DNA from 2 places in the Lactiplantibacillus paraxiangfangensis genome. Region 1 is predicted to be linked to the other one. Evidence: predicted binding sites of a transcription regulator. Region 1 holds the regulator's gene; the other holds the start of a gene.
What was found. Region 1 encodes Rex, which represses fermentation and respiration genes when NADH is low (regulators of the CRP and FNR family bind a similar motif). Its sites were predicted from a motif close to TTGTGAANTANTTCACAA; they were not measured.

Region 1 (4,434 bases):
GTCGGTTCGTCAAGAATCAAAAAGTTATTATTTTGCATCGCAAGTTTAGTTAGCAATAAGCGAGCCCGCTCACCACCGGATAGAGCGTGAATTGGTTTGTCGACGTCTTCGCCGGTAAAGAGAAAGCTCCCGAGAATCGTCCGGATATCCTTTTCAGGCGTGGTTGGGTGTTCGTCCCATAATTCGCTTAAAACTGTTTTGCTATCATGAAGGTTCCGTTGTTCCTGGTCGTAGTAGCCAGTTACGACGTTAGTGCCGAAGACGGCTTGACCTTTGATGAACGGAATCTTTCCTAAAATACTTTTTAAGAGGGTCGATTTACCAATCCCGTTGGGGCCAACAATGGCGACGGCTTCGTGTTTTTTAACGTTAAGGTTATCCGGTTCTGATAACGTTTGACCAGCGTACCCAACGGCGGCATCCTTAACGGTCAAAACAATGTTCCCACTTTGCTTGGCAGCGTGGAAGCCAAAGTGCGCCGTTTTGTCATCGCCGTCTGGTCGGTCTAAACGGTCCATCTTAGCTAACTGTTTACGCCGAGCTTGCGCCCGCTTCGTCGTTGACGCCCGTACAATATTCTTGTTGACGAAATCTTCTAACTTACTGATCTCAGCTTGTTGTTTTTCGTAGTGTTTCCACTGGGCCTGAATGCGGGCGGCTTTTTCCTGAACAAATTGATCGTAGTTTCCGGTGTAGTGGATCATTTCATGATGGGATAGGTCGTAGACTTCGTTAACAACGCGGTCTAAGAAGTACCGGTCATGGGAAACGATTAGTAAGGCGCCGGTATACGATTGCAAATAACTTTCCAGCCAAGTTAACGTTTCAACGTCCAAATGGTTGGTCGGTTCGTCCAAAATCAAGAGATCCCGTTTTTCAAGCAATAGTTTGGCTAACGCCAACTGAGTCTTTTGACCACCAGAGAGTTCGGTGACCGATTTGTCGTAAACGTCGGCGTCGAATTGAAATCCGTGCAAAACGCCGCGGATTTCGGCCTGATAGCCGTAACCATTTTTTTGTTGAAAGGCGGTTTGAACCTGATCATAAGTTTTTAAAGTTTGTTGGTAAGTTTGGTCGTCCGCAATGACGGCGGGGTCGCTTAATTGAGCTTCTAAGCGGTGCATTTGGTCTTCTAAGGCGTGCACTTCGGCAAAGACACTGCTCATTTCTTCCCAAATCGTATTGTTGCTGTCGAGGCCTTGATCTTGGGCTAAGTAACCAATGGTCAGGTCTTTACGCATCGAAATCTGGCCCTCATCCGGGACCGTTTCACCGGCAATCATTTTTAGTAAGGTTGATTTACCCGCACCGTTGCGACCAACTAAGGCCACCCGGGCATGTTCTTGAATGTCCATTTGTACGTTATCGAACAAGACATCGGCGCCAAAACGCCGCATGACTTGCTGTACTTGTAGTAAAATCACGCTTTTTTAAGCTCCTTTCACATTTAATTCGTCACACAATTGTAGCATATTGCAACGGTCTGCCCTAGTAATACGGAATAATAAGTAATTATTATTTCACAAAGTGACGCACTATGCTAGAATAGTGTCAGCAAATTCACAAACTTTTGGTAAGGAGGGATCGTCCGAATGGCAGAAACAAAAATTCCTCGGGCAACGGCGAAACGGTTGCCGATTTATTATCGTTATCTCAATATTTTATTAGATGCCGATAAAAAACGGGTTTCATCAACGGAATTGTCCGAGGCGGTTAAGGTAGATTCAGCAACGATTCGACGCGATTTTTCATATTTTGGGGCCCTAGGTAAACGGGGGTACGGATATGATGTTGAAAAGTTACTTTCGTTCTTTAAGAAAATCTTGAATCAGGATACTTTAACGAACGTTGCCTTGATTGGGGTCGGAAACTTGGGACACGCGTTACTTAACTTTAATTTCCACAAGAACAGTAACGTGCGGATCTCCGCAGCTTTTGATGTTAACGAGGCCATTGCGAATACGGTACAAAGCGGTGTACCAGTATATCCAATGACGGAACTTAAAAAGCAATTGATCGAACAACAAATTGAAATTGCAATCTTGACAGTACCAACGACGGCTGTGCAAAACATCACTGATGAATTGGTAGATGCCAACGTCAAGGGAATCATGAACTTTACACCGTTACGCATTTCAGTACCGGATACGGTTCGGGTTCAAAATGTCGATTTAACCAATGAATTACAGACGCTGATTTACTTTATTGAACACTACGGTGAACAATTGGGTGATCACGGCAATTCTGACGATGAATAATAAAAACGCTTGGGATTTTTTCCCAAGCGTTTTTATTTGGCTAGCGGTTATTTACCAAGTAGTGTAGGTAAAATAACAACGCTATTCATTAAAATATGCGCTAACATCGAAGTCTGGATACGGCCAGTTTGGCGGTATAACCAACAAAAGAGTAAGCCAATGAAGGCGTACAGGATAAAGTGACCGTCGGCGTGCGCAAAACTGAAGAAGACACTGGAGATGAGCGCGGCCCCGATTTGCCCAGTCAGTGGGGCAAGGTTGCCAAAAATCACTTTACGAAAGACGAGTTCTTCCATAATAGGGGCGCCGACCATAATTGCTAGGAAAAAGAACGGGTACTGGCGGCCAACGGTTAAAAGCGTCGTCGTATTGGCCGACGCCGTAGAGTGCCCGAGTAGTTGGGTGAGCTGTAAAATCACCATTTGCCCGACAATGACCAGCACGGTACCTAACAACCCCCATAGCAGTGCTTTAACCCAACTAACGGGGTGCTTTTCTAGAGGATTAGGTTCGTGCATCCGACTGGCAACGATGACCAACAGCACAGCGCCGACTAGGTAGTCAACGGTCTGGATGACGAAGACCTGCGATCCCAAATTATGAAAACTAGCGACCAAAAGGCTAGGTAATGCGTAAATTATAAAGTAGAGGATTAAAATGATTAGCGATTGGCGGCGATTAGCCATCAGCTCACGTCCTTTGATTTAGTTAATTTTCGAGTCAATTTGACTTAAGTAATCCCATTATAGTCGATTTGACATTCTTTGACTAATAATTGACAAATCACTTGCATTCTTAAATCAAAATGATATAGTTATCTTTGTAATTAGCACTTGGGTATTAAGAGTGCTAAAAAGAATAAATGGAGGGATTCACGTGTTAAAACCATTAGGAGATCGCGTCATCTTGCAACAACAAGAAGAAGAAGAACAAACGATTGGTGGTATCGTTATTGCCAATAACGCTAAGGAAAAGCCACAAAGCGGTAAAGTTGTTGCCGTCAATGACGGTCGTGTTTTAGATAACGGGACGAAGGTTGCCCCAAGCGTGAAAGTCGGCGATCAAGTATTGTTCGACAAGTACGCCGGTACTGAAGTTAAGTATGAAGGAACTAAGTACCTTGTTTTACACGAAAAGGACATTGTCGCAGTCGAAGACTAATCCATTTAAAACAATATTTAATTAAAAAATTATTCATGAGGTGAAAATAGATAATGGCTAAAGAATTAAAGTTCTCTGAAGATGCACGAGCAGCTATGCTTAAGGGTGTCGATCAATTAGCTGACACCGTTAAATCAACGTTAGGGCCTAAGGGGCGCAACGTCGTATTGGAACAATCATACGGTTCACCAACCATTACTAACGATGGTGTGACAATCGCTAAAGCAATCGACTTGGAAGATCACTTCGAAAACATGGGTGCCAAATTAGTTTCCGAAGTTGCTTCTAAGACTAACGATATTGCTGGTGATGGGACAACCACTGCCACGGTCTTAACCCAATCGATCGTTAACGAAGGTATGAAGAACGTTACGGCCGGTGCTAACCCCGTTGGTATTCGTCGTGGGATTGAAGAAGCCACTAAGACAGCGGTTGATTCTTTACACGCCATGGCTCACCAAGTTAAGACGCAAGAAGATATTGCGCAAATTGCTTCCGTTTCATCTGCTAGCAAAGAAACTGGTAAGTTAATTGCCGAAGCCATGGAAAAAGTTGGCCATGATGGGGTTATCACCATTGAAGAATCCCGTGGGGTCGATACGAGCTTAGACGTTGTTGAAGGGATGCAATTCGATCGCGGTTACTTATCACAATACATGGTAACTGATAACGATAAGATGGAGGCTGACCTTGATAGCCCTTATATCTTAATCACCGACAAGAAGATTTCTAACATCCAAGATATCTTACCATTGTTACAATCAATCGTTGAACAAGGCAAGCCATTGTTGATCATTGCTGATGATATTTCTGGCGAAGCCTTACCAACCTTGGTTTTAAACAAGATGCGTGGGACGTTCAACGTCGTTGCAGTTAAGGCACCCGGTTTTGGTGATCGGCGTAAGGAACAACTTCAAGATATCGCCGTCTTAACTGGTGGTACTGTGATTACCGATGATTTGGGTCTTGAACTTAAAGACACAACTATCGATCAGTTAGGTCAAGCTAACAAAGT
Region 2 (4,434 bases), on a different contig from region 1:
ACCATAACATCCTGATCACCTACTGGAGTTATGACGGTGAAAACGACGACCCCAAGCAAGTCAAACTCCACCGCAAGATTCGTCCGACCCTTCCCCAACTCAACAAAGCGGGCTTTCAGACCATCAACGCCAACTTCTGGTACCTCTACGTCATTACGAAACCAGCGACGTTCAAGAAGGCCAACGTCAGCTACTGGAAAAATGACTTAAAGAAGAACTGGAACGTTCAGGTCTGGGATAAGACGAACCCCCAAGACCTTGCGAAGAGCAGCAAAAACATCGGCTCAGCCATCTCCATCTGGGGCGACGGCAAGAAGACTTATTCGCAAGCCCAAGTCGTCAGCAAAACTGCGCCGTTCTTAACGGCCTACTTTAAGCAGTAACGGCCCAAAGAGCGTTATTCCTTTATAACCTAGTCTGGTCGTCGCTGATAGCTATGCCATTAATTACTAGCGTAATAACAACAGACCACTTCGTATTTAGCGAAAGTCGGGCAGTCTTGGTGTGCTGTGTCGGCAAGATTGGCAGGTGAACCTTGTGCCAATCTTGCGGGGCGATTCAAAGACGTGGTTTATCGGCTTTGAATCGAGGTTCCAGACCGCACCGTGGCTGGGACCGTCCCCCACAGCACACCAAGACTGCCCGACGGAGCTACCAATAATAACTGCTTCCAATCTAAAAGGCCTTTCCCGCAAAAACGGAAAAGGCCTTTTTTTATATTAAGACTAAGCTTGTACAGTCCGCTGTTCGGCCTGCATGGCTAGATAAGCTGATTCAATGCGATTAAAGTGGTCGTTTGTGAACCGCTTGATGACTTGGTGCTGATCATTCCAATCAATCACGATGTTATCGGCGACCGCGTCATAGTAAATCGATAGATGTTCATCGGTCCGCCGTTGTGCGTAATGTGCCTGAATTAAAACGACCAGTTCACCAATGGTTTGCCCAGCTGATAATAGTGGGGTGTTGAAAAATGCTAAATAATTTTCTAACGTTGACTTAATAATCATATTAATCACGCTTTCTATTAGTAGTTGCCCTATCAATACCGTCGGCTTATAGGTCAATTATAGCAAAAGAAAGCGCTTTCTCAAATAGCCAATCCATTTATCAGCCCGAACTTAGATCGTTAACGCACTCGCCACTTGGTTTGCTTGACTAAATAAATCTTCAATAATTTCTTTAGCGGGACGAATCTTGGTGAACATCCCCGCAATTTCACCAGCCATCGGGTTGCCGCCTTCAACGTCCCCGTCGTCGACCGCACGCTCAAACGAGCCGTCTGCTAACTGTTTCAAGTCCACTACCGGTGCCGCTGCTTGTTCTAATTGTAAATAATGTTCCAACATTGGGTTACGTAATGACCGGACCGGATCCCGGTGGGCGCGTCCCGTTACGATGGTTTCCGTATCGCTCGCCGCTAAGACCCGCTGCTTGTACGCTTCCGCTACCGGGCATTCGGCCGCCGTTAAGAAGATGGTCCCACATTGCACGCCGGAAGCACCCAACGCAAACATGGCGGCAACCGAGCGGCCGTCACCGACACCCCCGGCCCCGATGACGGGAATATCAACCGCGTCAACAACTTGTGGCAATAGTGCCATCGTTGACGTTTGCCCGATATGTCCACCAGACTCTTGACCTTCAGCGACGACCGCATCGGCCCCCGCCGCGACCATTTTATGCGCGTGGTGCACCGACGCAATCACCGGAATGACTTTAATCCCGGCAGCATGCAGCGGGCCAATGTACGACGCCGGGTTCCCGGCACCAGTCGTCACAACCTTGACGCCTTCGTCAATAATGACCTGTGCTAATTCCGGACAATTTTTCATTTGAAGCATCAAGTTAACGCCAAATGGTTTATCCGTTAATTCCCGCGTCTTTACGATCTCAACCCGTAATTCATCGGCACTGAGGCCGGCAGAAGCTAAAACGCCGAGGCCGCCCGCTTCAGACACTGCCCCAACGAGCCGATGATCCGCAATATGCATCATCGCACCAGAAAATATCGGGTACTGGATTCCTAACATTTCAGTAATAGTCATTATTCATTCCTCCTGTTATGTAATCGTTTCCATTTTGTTAAGAATATCACAATTAAACGTTGATTACTATCGACAATTCATCAAATTTGTCCCGTATTAAAGCGCAAAAAAAGCCCCGCCATAACTAGACTTGGTCTAACCATGGCGGGTCATTTTACGGCGACTAAACGGTCGCTTCATTTAACGTATATAAATCCGGGTTAACACGGCTGAGCAGTGGTGACAATTCGCCCACCGCTACAATCGTTAATTCGTGCATCGCCCGTGAGCAGATGGTATATAGCAATTGCCGTTCATCTTCGCGCTGATAATTATCCGGGTTAGCGTTCCACACGATCACTGCGTCAAATTCAAGTCCCTTAGCTAAGAAGGACGGTACTACGATGACGCCGGGTGCTAACCGTTGATTTTCGGTCCGAATCAGCGTGACCTTTTCGCCACGAGCTTGCAACGCGTCGGTCAACGCTTCACATTCGGCCAACGTCTTACCAATGATGGCCGTTGTGTCCCGGTCCGAATCATTCATGGCAAGTTGGTCAACGACTTGATCCACGGCATCATCAAAATCACTCGTTACCGCCACATTAGGGAGGTCCCCTTGGCGATCAAAGGCGGTTACGGCTTCACCGTTCACTAAGATTTCCTTAGTAAAATCGGTGATTTGCTGGGTCGACCGGTACGACTTGGTTAGTTGAACCACCCGGGTCTTCTCCGGATCAAACAACGTTTCAAGTTCACCAATCAGCGTGTGACTGTTTTCCTTAGTGAAAATGGCCTGGTTCAAGTCACCGAGCATCGTAAAACGCGCGTTTGGAAAACTAAACTTCAAGAAAGCTAACTGGAAGGCGTTGTAATCTTGAATTTCATCCAAGAAGACAAAGCGAATATCCCGTTGGCCCTTCTTACCCGTCATTAAATCATGCAAGTACATGTAAGCTGAAACGGTCGTCAATGAAATGTGCCGTTCCTTGATGCTGGCTAATTTCTGTTCAACCGCGGCGTCCCACTCGTCCTGCGAAATATCGTACTTCGCTAGGTCGATAATTTGCGGTACTTCGCGTAAAAAGTGCGCGTACTGCATGTTGATACTCAAGAACCGGTTCCGGACGATCTGTGTTCTAGCCGTCCCTAACCGTTTCATGACAATTTTACGTGCTAAGAACTTAAATTCCTGATCCCCGTTCTTAAACTCACGGGGCTGATTACCATACAACTGGTTAATTTCTTCGCGTGATAAGTCCTGAACGACGTCTTCAACCCACTTAGACCGCATCTCAGATTCCACTTTGCGATTCAAAATTTTAATTAAATCTTCCTTGGTTTCCGATAACCGGTTGCCTAAGTGATAATTTTCATTAAATGAATAGTAGATTTCTTTAATTTTTTCCCGTGGAATAATGACCTCATCGTTCAACGTGATGTTTCGAAAACGCATGTCGGCTTGTTCCAAGTGTTTACCGTAAGTCGTTACCGCGTTAAAGAACGCTAGGCTACCTTCCAGCTTCGTCACTTTGGACATCGCATCCGTATTTTCAGCTTCAAACCGTTGTTGCAAGGTTTCGACCTGCATCCGTGGCAACCGGTACGAGGCGTACTGGTAGTACGTCATCTGTACCATGTTTTGTTCGCCTAGTTCTGGCAACACTTGGTTAATATAATCGTTGAATAATTGGTTCGGTGAAAACAGGATAACTTGTCCGGCCGTTAAATTCCCGCGGTACCGGTACAACAAGTACGCGACCCGTTGCAAGACCGACGACGTCTTCCCGGAACCGGCCGCCCCTTGAACAAATAACAAATCGGAGCTAGTATCCCGAATAATCGTATTTTGTTCCTTTTGAATCGTCGTTACGATACTCTTCATCTTAACGTCTGACTTTTCGTCTAGAACTTCTAAGAGCATCGAGTCCCCGACCGCTTCGTCAGTATCGTAGACGGTCACGAGCTTCCCGTCATCAATCATCAACTGCCGCTTAAGCTTCACGTTGACTGACTGGGGACCGTCCGGCGTTCTGTAGGTCACATTGCCGAGACCACCGTCATAATAAATACTAGAGATGGGCGCCCGCCAGTCATAGATCAAGAAGTGATCCGGCGTATCCGAAAAAGAACTTAGCCCAATATAAATGGTCTCAGTCTTCGGTTCACCGGCTTCGTGGAAGTCCAAGCGCGCAAAATACGCGTTTTTTTCCAACTTCTTAAGCGTTGATAACTGCTTAGTCGCGTGTTGCCAGCTATTTTGACGCTCATCTAACATCTGTTGCTGCTGGCGCACGGACAGGCCAGTCTCCATCATCCCTTCATAACTATCCGTCTTAATATTAACGTCGTTATAAAAGTTGGTTTTAATGTCGGCTTGATCCTTCTCCGAGCGCGCAATGGTTTG

Region 2: the regulator Rex is predicted to act here: its motif matches at 2,083-2,100, upstream of AAA939_RS12265 (nitronate monooxygenase).

The regions. Positions count from the first base shown of each region.
Region 1 covers NZ_BTPW01000022.1:27,232-31,665, reverse strand. Annotated here, with positions in the region: gene AAA939_RS11795 (ABC-F family ATP-binding cassette domain-containing protein) at 1-1,424, opposite strand, end outside; gene AAA939_RS11790 (redox-sensing transcriptional repressor Rex) at 1,593-2,258, shown strand; gene AAA939_RS11785 (CPBP family intramembrane glutamic endopeptidase) at 2,306-2,944, opposite strand; gene groES (co-chaperone GroES) at 3,135-3,419, shown strand; gene groL (chaperonin GroEL) at 3,473-4,434, shown strand, end outside.
Region 2 covers NZ_BTPW01000024.1:31,129-35,562, reverse strand. Annotated here, with positions in the region: gene AAA939_RS12275 (family 20 glycosylhydrolase) at 1-383, shown strand, start outside; gene AAA939_RS12270 (hypothetical protein) at 726-1,010, opposite strand; gene AAA939_RS12265 (nitronate monooxygenase) at 1,122-2,048, opposite strand; gene helD (RNA polymerase recycling motor HelD) at 2,212-4,434, opposite strand, start outside.